Regions from separate parts of the Azospirillum himalayense genome, predicted to be linked through region 2. Evidence: predicted binding sites of a transcription regulator. Region 2 holds the regulator's gene; the other holds the start of a gene.
What was found. The regulator PhoB, encoded in region 2, activates phosphate uptake and scavenging genes when phosphate is short. The targets are predictions, from matches to a motif close to TNTCATAAAACTGTCA.
Positions count from the first base shown of each region.

Region 1: a site for PhoB is predicted at 3,618-3,633, ahead of ACFPMG_RS16990 (HesB/IscA family protein). Genes of this name have one in related genera too.

Region 1 is NZ_JBHSLC010000035.1:76,749-82,320, forward strand. Features, by position in the region: gene nifN (nitrogenase iron-molybdenum cofactor biosynthesis protein NifN) at 1-723, shown strand, start outside; gene nifX (nitrogen fixation protein NifX) at 771-1,172, shown strand; gene ACFPMG_RS16965 (NifX-associated nitrogen fixation protein) at 1,177-1,641, shown strand; gene ACFPMG_RS16970 (CCE_0567 family metalloprotein) at 1,652-1,858, shown strand; gene fdxB (ferredoxin III, nif-specific) at 2,027-2,320, shown strand; gene ACFPMG_RS16980 (nitrogen fixation protein NifQ) at 2,379-2,969, shown strand; gene ACFPMG_RS16985 (hypothetical protein) at 3,004-3,501, opposite strand; gene ACFPMG_RS16990 (HesB/IscA family protein) at 3,783-4,163, shown strand; gene nifU (Fe-S cluster assembly protein NifU) at 4,213-5,130, shown strand; gene nifS (cysteine desulfurase NifS) at 5,134-5,572, shown strand, end outside.
Region 2 is NZ_JBHSLC010000087.1:309,414-314,985, reverse strand. Features, by position in the region: gene ACFPMG_RS26570 (HesA/MoeB/ThiF family protein) at 1-406, shown strand, start outside; gene ACFPMG_RS26565 (DsrE family protein) at 432-869, shown strand; gene ACFPMG_RS26560 (hypothetical protein) at 875-1,141, shown strand; gene ACFPMG_RS26555 (calcium-binding protein) at 1,458-2,693, shown strand; gene phoB (phosphate regulon transcriptional regulator PhoB) at 2,818-3,522, opposite strand; gene phoU (phosphate signaling complex protein PhoU) at 3,554-4,354, opposite strand; gene pstB (phosphate ABC transporter ATP-binding protein PstB) at 4,414-5,199, opposite strand; gene pstA (phosphate ABC transporter permease PstA) at 5,237-5,572, opposite strand, start outside.

The sequences.
Region 1 (5,572 bases), on a different contig from region 2:
GTGGAGCAGATCGCGTCCATGGGCGCGTCGGAAGCCACGCTGGTGGTCGGCGAGCACATGCGCGTCGCCGCCGCGGCGCTGGAGCTGAAGACCGACGTGCGCAGCCTTTTCTTCGATCGGCTGACCGGGCTGGAGGCGTCGGATCGCCTCGTCCGCACCCTGTCGGAGCTGTCGGGCCGTCCGGTGCCGGCGAAGCTTCGCCGTCAGCGCGAGACGCTGGTCGACGGCATGCTGGACGGGCATTTCTTCTACAGCCGCAAGCGGATCGCCGTCGCGCTGGAGCCGGACCTGCTCTACGCCGTCACCAGCTTCCTGGCGGACATGGGGGCGGAGGTGATCGCCGCGGTGTCCCCCACCCAGACCGCCGTGCTGGAGAAGCTGAAGGCCGCGACCGTCATGGTCGGCGACCATTCCGACGTGGAGACTCTGGCCCGCGACGCCGACCTGATCGTGTCGAACTCGCACGGGCGGCAGGGGGCCGCGCGCATCGGGGTGCCGCTGCACCGCATGGGGCTTCCGATGTTCGACCGGCTGGGCGCCGGGCTGAAGGTCCATGTCGGCTACCGCGGCACGCGCGAGCTTCTGTTCGAAATCGGCAACCTGTTCCTGTCCCGCGAGATGGACCACGACGAGCATGGCCATGCTCACGGTCATCGTCCTGGGGACGGGCATGAACACGGCCAGCACTGCGGGAGCGGATCATGCGGATGCAGCGCCGGCTGAGTGTGGTGGGCCAGGCCGAGGAGGGCCGGCCCCGCAAAGGAGGTTCCATGAAGGTCGCTTTCTGCACCCAGGACATGCAGCACGTCGATGCGCATTTCGGGTGGGCCAAGAACATCGTGGTCTACGAGGTGGACAAGGCCGGCTACACGATGGTCGAGACCTGCCAGTTCGGCGGCTCGATGTTCGAGGACGGCAACGAGGACAAGCTGATCCCGAAGCTCGACGCGCTGGCCGACTGCGCCATCGTCTACCTGTCGGCCATCGGCGCCTCCGCCGCCGCCCGCGTGGTGGCGAAGAAGATCCACCCCGTGAAGGTGGAGGCCACGGAAACCATCACCGCCCTGCTCGACCGTCTGGTCGAAACCATCAACGGCAACCCGCCGCCCTGGCTGCGCAAGGCCCTGAACGCCGGCCAGCCGCAGGAGCTGGCTTTCGACGAGGAGGATTGAGAGCATGACCGACACCACCGTGGCCGCCGGGAGCGATCTCGCCGAGGCCTTCCTGAAGACTCTGGTCATGCTGTTCCGCGCCGAAGACAGCTACGGCGCCTGGGAAGGCAAGAGCGACGAGACGATCCTCGCCCCCTTCATCCTCGACAAGGAGGCCCGCGCCGCCATCCCGATCATGGGCGACCCGGACCCCGACACGCTGTGGCGGCTGGAGCTGTTCTACAAGGCCGTCGGCATCACGGTCGAGAAGCAGACCGGCCACATCGCCTCCCCCATCATGAAGATGAGCCACGAGGGCTTCGGCCGCATGGTGCTGACCACCGGCCGGCTGGTCGTGGTGTCGAAGCATCTGCGCGACGTCCACCGCTTCGGCTTCCCGTCGCTGGAGAAGCTGGCCGCCGACGGCGCCAAGATCGTGGACGAGGCCGTGGCGCTGATCCGCAAATATCCCGACGTCGCCGATCTGTGAGGTTTCCGACATGTCCGACATCGACGCCCTGAAGGACGAGGTCAAGAAGCTCAACGCCCGCGCGACCCAGAAGAAGATGGACCTGCACGACCTGTCGGAGGAGCTGCCGCAGAACTGGCAGACCATCCTCCAGGTCGCCCAGGAGACCTACGACGCCTACAAGACCCTGACCGAGAAGCGCGCCGAGCTGAAGGCGCTGGAGACGGCGTCCGCCTGAGCATCCTCCTGCCCCTCCCCGACCCTCCCCCGCTTCGCAGGGGAGGGAGATGATCGCGAAGCGGCGGCAGTCCCCTCCCCTGCGAAGCGGGGGAGGGTTAGGGAGGGGGCAACACCTACGCCCACATCCCCACCAAACAACACACCAAGCCCGATTGAGGAGCAGACGATGGCTGAGTTCGTGACCGGCACCACCCGCGGCGGCGGCGCCTGGACGCCGAAATTCGTGGAAAGCATCGACCAGAAGATGTGCATCGGCTGCGGCCGCTGCTTCAAGGTCTGCGGCCGCGACGTGCTGGAGCTGATCGGCATCACCGAGGATGGCGACATCGTCGACGCCTTCGACGACGAGGCCGAGAAGAAGGTCATGAGCGTCAAGAACGCCGGGAACTGCATCGGCTGCGAGAGCTGCGGCAAGGTCTGTTCCAAGAACTGCATCACCCACTTGCCCCAGGCGGCCTGAGGGTCGCCGAGTTGATCTGAGACGGCCTGACGGCCGCCCGCCCCCGGAGGAGGACGCCATGGGCATCCTTGACACCGCCCCGCCGGGGGCGGGCGACACCACGCTTCTGTACCGCTGGCTGACCGACCGCCAGGGACGCTGCAACGTCTTCGACGCGCATCTGTTCGCCTGCATCCTGTCCCGCCGCTGGCCGGCGGGTCCGGGCGCTTTGGGACTGGACGACCGGGCGCTCGGCCAGATTCTCGACCGCTATTTCCCCGGCGCCTTCGCGGCCGGCCTGCCGGTTCCCGACAGCTCGCCCACCCCCTTGCCGCCGCTTCTTCGCGGCGAGGTGGACGACATCGCCGCCCTCCTGCTCGCCCACCGGTCGCTGGGCATCGAGGAGGAGGAATGGCTCGCCGCCATCGTGGCACGGGCCATGCTGGACGAGGGCGAACTGTGGCGGGATCTCGGGCTGGCCGGCCCGAGCCACCTCGCGGCGCTGATGGAGCGCCATTTCGACTCGCTGGCCCTGCTGAACGCCACCGGCACCCGCTGGAAGGCTTTCCTCTACCGCTTCCTCTGCGCGCGGGACGGGCTGATTCCCTGCGGCGCCCCGGTCTGCCGCGATTGCGGCGCGGAGGCCGTGTGCTTCGGTTCGGGTGACTGACGGAACCAAACCGTCAATCACCCCTCTTCCCAAGTCACTCCTCCCCCAGACCCTTCGCCAGCGCGGCGATGACGCCGTAGCCAACCCGGTCCTGCGGGTCGATCTCCGTCAGCTTCGCGAGGATCACCCTCGCCTCCTCCACCCGCTCGCTGCGCAGGCTGATGAAGGCCAACGCCTTCAGGGTGAAGAGGGTGAAGCGCGGCGGCCCCTCCTTCGCCCAATCCGCGCTGTCCACGCGCAGGCTCCGCCAGTCGCCGGCATAGCCGCCCTCGCGCGCCGCCGCGTCCAGTCCGATCATCGCCACCCGCTCCGCGTCCGCGAAGCGCTTGCGGTTGAAGTAGAATTTGTAGAGCGCGTAGAAGACCGGCAGGACGCGCGGCCCCAGCCGGTGGGCCTCCCACAGCAGGGCTTCGCAGGCCGCGGCGTCGGGGCGGGCCTTCACCGCCTCCTGCAGCTTCTCGTCGATATACTCGGGCACCTCGCCGAAGGCCATGCGCCCGTTGGACATCCGCAGTTCGACCGGCCGCTCCATCACCCGTCCCCTTCCGTTGTTTCGCAAAACCGTGCGCCCGACCGACAATCCTGTATGGCTCGCAAGCCCGTTTCGCAAAAGCCCATAATCAAATTGTGCGTCCTTTCGTCGCAGGATGTCGCAAAGCCGACATGGCCCCGACCCGACAATTGTCGGAAAAACACCAGCCACCCGACCTGACAATTCATCAAAATCAACAACTTAAAAGTTGGCACGCTGCTTGCTGATCCTATGACCAGGAACGGTCGGCATGCCCGACGAAGCATTTGGAGGCGGCAGACATGGTGACCCTGACGGATGCGGCGGTGAACACCCTGGAGCGCGTGCTGGCGAAGTCCGGCGGCGCCGCGGCCGGCCTGCGCATCGCGGTGGCCGACGGCGGCTGCGCCGGCATGAAGTACCAGATGGGGCTGGAGGCCACGGCGGGCGACGAAGACGCCGTGCTGACCTTCGGCCCGGTGACGATCTTCGTCGACCCGACCAGCCAGCCCTTCCTGACCGGCGTGGTGGTCGATTTCGTCGAAGGGGTCGAGGGCGCGGGCTTCAAGTTCGACAACCCGAACGCGACGGGCAGCTGCGGCTGCGGCAAGTCCTTCTCGGCGGGTCCGGGGGGCAGCTGCTCCTCCACGCCGTCGGCCGGCGGCTGCGGCACCGCCCACTAACCCCGAACACTCTCCCCCCACCCGATAACGTCGGGAAAGGCAAGGCGTCATGTGGAACTACACCGACAAGGTCAAGGAACACTTCTTCAACCCGAAGAACGCCGGCGCGCTGGATGAGGCGAACGCCGTGGGCGAGGTCGGGTCGATCACCTGCGGCGACGCCCTGAAGCTGATGATGAAGGTCAACCCCGACAACCAGGTCATCGAGGACGCGAAGTTCCAGACCTTCGGCTGCGGCTCGGCCATCGCGTCCTCGTCGGCGCTGACGGAGATGATCATCGGCAAGACGGTGGACGAGGCGCTGGCCGTCACCAACCGCGACATCGCCGAGTATCTGGGCGGCCTGCCGCCGGAGAAGATGCACTGTTCGGTCATGGGCGCCGAGGCGCTCCGCGCCGCCATCGCCAACTTCAAGGGCGAGGAGTGGGTCGACGACCACGAGGAAGGCGAGCTGGTCTGCAAGTGCTTCGGCATCGACGCGGCGATGATCGAGCGCGCGGTGACCGTCAACAGCCTGACCACGCTGGAGGAGGTCACCCACTACACCAAGGCCGGCGGCTCCTGCCAGACCTGCCACGAGAAGATCGAGGAGGTGCTGGAGGCCGTGCTCGCCAAGACCGGCGCGCTGGCCCCGCCCAAGCCCCACGCCCCCGGCACGGTCGGGCTGGACGCCATCAAGCCGCTGGCCCCGAAGGCCGAGGCCGCACCGGCCAAGCTCACGAACGTGCAGCGCATGCAGAAGATCATGGTCGCCATCGAGGAGCTGCGCCCGCAGATTCAGCGCGACGGCGGCGATGTCGAGCTGGTGGACATCGACGGCAAGGACATCTACGTCCGGCTGACCGGCGCCTGCTCCGGCTGTTCGCAGTCCGCCGGCACCATGATGGGCGTGCAGGCCAAGCTGGTCGAGGCGCTGGGCGAGTTCGTCCGCGTCAAGCCCGCCTCCCTCCTGCCGGTGGGGGCCTGAGCCATGACCGCACAGGGAATCTACCTCGACAACAACGCCACCACCCGCGTCGATCCGGAGGTGCTGGCGGAGATGCTGCCGCTGTTCACCGAGCAGTTCGGCAACCCCTCCTCCATGCACGGCTTCGGCGCCGCGGTGGGCGGCAAGATCGAGTGGGCGCGCAAGCAGGTGCAGGCGCTGCTCGGCGCCGCCCATGACAGCGAGATCGTCTTCACCTCCGGCGGCACGGAGAGCGACAACACCGCCATCCTGTCGGTGCTGGAGGCCTATCCGAAGAAGAAGAGCATCGTCACCAGCGTGGTCGAGCATCCCGCCGTGCTGGCGCTGTGCGACTATCTGGAGAAGAAGCGCGGCTACACCGTCCACCGCATCGGCGTGGACAACCGGGGCAACCTCGACCTCGACGCCTACAAGGCGGCGCTGGGGCCGGACGTCGCCATCG
Region 2 (5,572 bases):
GGACAATTTCGCCACGCGCTTCCTGCTGAACGATGCCTGCTACTTCGCGAAGAAGACGCTGGTGTCGGCGGCGATCCTGCGCTTCGACGGGCAGGTCTCCACCTTCAAGGCGCATCGCGGTGACCCGCACCCCTGCTACCGCTGCCTGTTCCCGGAACCGCCGCCGCGCGGGCTGGTGCCGTCCTGCTCCGAAGGCGGCGTGCTGGGAGCGCTGGCCGGCTTCGTCGGCTCGCTCCAGGCGACCGAGGTGCTGAAGGAAATCATGGGCATCGGCGAGAGTCTGTCGGGCAGCCTGATGATGCTGGACACGCTGCACGCCTCGTTCCAGCGCATCACGGTGCGCCGCGACCCGGACTGCCCGCTGTGCGGCGCCCACCCGACCATCCACGACCTGTCCGCCCACTGAGCGGCGCCTGGGAGAGCCCTGACCCATGGAAGGTCCCGAGTCCCTGTCCATCGTCCTGTTCGCGGGCGGTTTCGACCGGGTTCACTACGCCTTGGTGATGGCGAGCGCGGCGGCGGCGACCAACCGCAAGGTCACGCTGTTCTTCACCGGCCGCGCGCTGAACACGCTGCTGGCCGAGGGTGCGGACGGCACGCCGGGCTGGCACCGGCTGGACCCCGCCGACGACGGCAGCCGACCGGCGGAGCGCGACGCCGCCTTCACCGCCAACGGGCTGGCCGGCTTCGAGGAACTGCTGGAAGCCTGCGTGATGCTGAAGGTCACGGTCATGGCCTGCGAGATGGGGCTGCGCGCGCTCGGCCTGCCGGCCGGCGTCCCTCTGCGCCCCGACGTGCCAGTGAAGACCGGCGGAGTCGTCACCTTCCTGAACGACGCGCCGAAGACCGGCGCGATCCTGTTCGTGTGAGCGCGATGACCGACGACCACAATTTGGTGATCGAGTACGCGAACCGCTTCGAGGCGATCGCCGCGGAGGGTTTCGAGGGCCGGCCCTACCGGGATGCGCTGGTTCATCTGGCGCAGCATGTGACGGCGCATCCCGGTCTCGCCCCGCGGGTGGCACACGCCCTGCGCGTGATGATCGGCTTCATCGAGGACAGCGACCGGGCGAAGCGCTTCGGTCCGAAGGTGGCGATTCTGCAGGAGGCGGTGGGGTTGCTGGAGGAGCGGCAGGGCTGAAGCGTTTCGGGGCCAAGTCCGGGATTGCCCCCTCTTCAAGGTCGGGCTCAACGTCGAAACCGATCTCGCATCACGACCGGCCGTGGCTGGACGCCGATCCATACGGAAGAATTACTCCGGCCCGTGGGACTCGCACTTTTCCGTGTTCGACTTCCTGAAATTGCCTGTAAATCCTCTTCGCTTAGAAAACAACAGGGCGAGGAGGACGGCCGTGGTTGCTTATACATCAATTTACGGAGAAGTTCTCGAAAGAACACCCTGGGAAGGTCGGAACATCGTGCTTCTTACACAGTCGCCTGATCTAGAAATCAATGTGATGCAGAGCATCGTCTCCAAGCTGGACGAAAGCTACGATTTCTACACGCGCATCACAGGACGGGAACCGAACCCATATTTCACCTACAACGGCAAGGCCACGATCGCCGAAGTACAGGACACCTGCGGTGCGGGCTGCGGCTTTCTCGGCTTCACCGGCATCGAAATCATGCCGGAATATTTCAACATCCTCTACACCGGGGTGCGCGACGCTGGCCTCTACGATCAAGTGCTCTTCTACGAACTTGGCCGGAATTTCTGGTTCTACGACCAGCCGCTCCAGGGACTGCCGCCCTTCACCACCGGCTTTGCCATTGAGAACCGCTTTCTCTCCATGGACGCTGCCGGCGTCGACGGAACCACCTTTAACGGGCTCGAATGGAACCAGCTGGTCACATACATCCAGCAGGACATGGCCCAGCTCTATTTCTCCAATGGCGACCTGAATTGGCGCAACACCCTGGCCACCGACACCGGTCCCCAGAACCCCTACAACTTCAGCGGGGCCGACCTCGCCGGCTCCCTGCTCCACCGTCTCTACGAGGACTTCGGCGAAGACAACTACGCCCGCTTCTGGCAGAGCCTGATCACCAAGGATGCGGCGACTACTCCGGAACAGGCCCGCGCCAACTTTCTGGCTGCGGCCAAGGATGCCACAGGCGTCGATTACAGCTGGCTGTTCAAGGAAGGTTGGCAGTTCAAGACCGGCACCGGAAACGCCGAAACCTTGCGCTCGGACGCCAGAAAGGGGAACTCCGCGATCCTCGGCTTTGGTGGGAACGACACCCTGCTGGGGTCGCACAATGCCGAGCTGATGGTCGGCGGACTCGGAAACGACACTCTGTACGGCAATCGCGGAGACGACACCCTGCTCGGCAGCGTTGGCGACGACTGGATTCAGGGCGGCGATGGCACCGACCTGCTCGCCGGCGGCGATGGCAAGGACCGCTTCGTCTTCCAGAGCACGCGGGACGCCGGCAACGGCTCCCAGCGTGACACCATCCTGGATTTCTCGACAGACGACAGCCTCGACCTGCGCGGCATCGACGCCAATACACGCCAGCGCGGCGACCAGGCGTTCACGTTCATCGGCGGCAGCAGCTTCCACCGTCGGGCGGGCGAACTGCGTTGGGCGGGCGGCATGGCGCAGGGGGATGTGAATGGGGACGGACGGGCCGACTTCCAGATCACCCTCCAGGGCCTGGACAAGCTTCTCGGCAAGAACATCATCCTCTGATTCGGCGCCTTCGGGTGCCGCCGGCATGACACCGGCGGCGCCCGAACCCGGCGGCACCCGAACAGTGAACCGCGCCGGGTTTGTCGGAGGCCGGTTCGGGTGGCCAACACCGCCCCTGCGGACGTCAGACCGACTTGCTGTCCAGCGCGTAGCCCGCCGAGCGGACGGTGCGGATCAGATCCATCTCCGTCTCCTCGTTCATCGCCTTGCGCAGACGGCGGATGTGCACGTCCACGGTGCGCGGCTCGACATAGACGTCGTGGCCCCACACCACGTCGAGAAGCTGCTCGCGCGAGAAGACGCGGCCGGGATGCTGCATGAAATGGCGCAGCAGGCGGAACTCGGTCGGCCCCAGATGCACGTCGCGCCCGTTCCGGCGAACCCGGTGGGCCGCCAGATCCATGGTCACGTCGGCGAACTGCAGCGTCTCGTCGGTCATGCCGGGGGCCGAGCGGCGCAGGACGGCGCGCATGCGGGCGACCAGCTCGGTCGGGGAGAAGGGCTTGGTGATGTAGTCGTCGGCGCCGGAATTCAGGCCGCGCACGCGGTCCGCCTCCTCGCCGCGGGCGGTCAGCATGATGATCGGGATGTCGCGCATCTTGCTGTTGCGGCGCATCTGGCGGCAGACCTCCAGCCCCGACATCAGCGGCAGCATCCAGTCGAGCAGGACGATGTTCGGCGTCTGCTCCCCGGCCAGCAGAAGGGCTTCCTCGCCGTCGGTGGCGGCGTTCACGCGGAAGCCTTCCTTCTCCAGATTGTACTTCAGCAGCGTCACGATGTCGGCTTCGTCCTCGACGACGAGGACGAGCGGCTTCAGCGCCGAATTCATGCTTGTCCCGCTCCCACTGCGCGTCTCGCCGTCACGCGGCATGTCCCGCTCCATCGTTATCCGGGCCACCGTCCCGCGGCAATCCCTGTTCCATCGCCTCCGTGGCCGCATCCATGACCGAACCGTCCGGCTCGACCACGGCGAAGCTGCTGCCGTCGTTCTTCGGGCGCGCGGCGCGCAGCGTCGTGCCGACCACCAGATAATGGATGGTCTCGGCGATGTTGGTGGCGTGGTCGCCGATCCGCTCCAGGTTCTTCGCCATGAACAGCAGGTGCGTGCAGGGCGTGATGTTGCGCGGGTCCTCCATCATGTAGGTCAGGACTTCGCGGAACAGGCTGGTGTAGAGGTCGTCCAGCTCCTCGTCGCGTTCCCAGGCGGCGATGGCGCGCCGGACGTCGCGCTCGATGTAGGCGTCCAGCACGTCCTTCATGATCGACTCGACCAGCCGCCCCATGCGCGGGATGGCCGCCGCCGGGCGCACCACCGGCACCTGGGCCAGCGCCAGCGAGCGCTTGGCGATGTTGGAGGCGTAGTCGCCGATCCGCTCCAGGTCCGACGCGATCTTCAGCGCCGACACGATCTCGCGCAGGTCCTGGGCCAGCGGCTGGCGGAGGGCGAGCAGGCGCACGGCCTCGGCGTCGATGTCGCGCTCGTAGGCGTCGATGCGCCGGTCGGCCTGCATGACCTGGGCGGCCAGCGCGACGTCGCGGCGGGCCACCGCCTTCACGGCGGCGTCCACCTGCGCTTCGGCGACGCCGCCCATCTGGGTGATCAGATTGGACAGGCGCTCAAGTTCGTGCGCGAAGGAGCGCACGATGTGTTCGGTGCTCATGCTTCACGTCCTTCGCTGATGGAAAGGATGCGGCGAGGCCGGGGATCAGAGGCCGGGGATCAGCCGTAGCGGCCGGTGATGTAGCCCTGGGTGCGCTCGTCCCGCGGGTTGGTGAAGATTTCCTCGGTGTCGTCGCACTCCACCATGTCGCCCAGATGGAAGAAGGCGGTCTTCTGGGAGACGCGGGCCGCCTGCTGCATGTTGTGGGTCACGATGACGATCGTGTAGTTCTCGCGCAGCTCGTCGATCAGCTCCTCGATGTGGGCCGTCGCGATGGGGTCGAGCGCCGAGCAGGGCTCGTCCATCAGGATCACCTCGGGGCTGACGGCGATGGCGCGGGCGATGCACAGGCGCTGCTGCTGGCCGCCGGACAGGCCGGTGCCCGGCTCGCGCAGGCGGTCCTTCACCTCGTTCCACAGGCCGGCGCGCTTCAGCGAGGTCTGGACGATCTCGTCCATCTCGTCGCGGTGGCTGGCGATGCCGTGGATGCGCGGGCCGTAGGCGATGTTGTCGTAGATCGACTTCGGGAAGGGATTCGGCTTCTGGAAGACCATGCCGACGCGGGCGCGGAGCTGCACGGCGTCGATCGACTTGCCGTAGACATCCTCGCCGTCGAGCGCGATCAGCCCCTCGACGCGGCAGTTTTCGATGGTGTCGTTCATGCGGTTCAGGCAGCGCAGGAACGTCGACTTGCCGCAGCCGGACGGGCCGATCAGCGCCATCACGCGGTTTTCCTGGATCTCCAGGTTGATGCCCTTGAGCGCCTGTTTGGCCCCGTAGAACACCTTGACGTCACGGGCGACCATCTTGGTGCCGTGGATGCCGGCGGCGGGACGCGAAGCCATGGCCGTGGCCGGGATGTGGGTCTGGACGCTCATGGGGTTACCAACGCCTCTCGAATTTCTTGCGCAGGAAGACGGCCAGGCCGTTCATCAGGATGAGGAAGGCGAGCAGGATCAGGATCGCCGCGGAGGTGCGCTCCGTGAAGGCCCGCTCGGGGCTGTCCGCCCACATGTAGATCTGCACCGGGATGGCCGTGGCGCTGTCGGTCAGGCCGCCCGGGATGTCCACGATGAAGGCCACCATGCCGATCATCAGCAGCGGGGCCGTCTCGCCCAGCGCGCGGGCCATGCCGATGATGGTGCCGGTCAGGATGCCCGGCAGGGCCAGCGGCAGGACATGGTGCGTCACCGTCTGCAACGGCGAGGCGCCGACGCC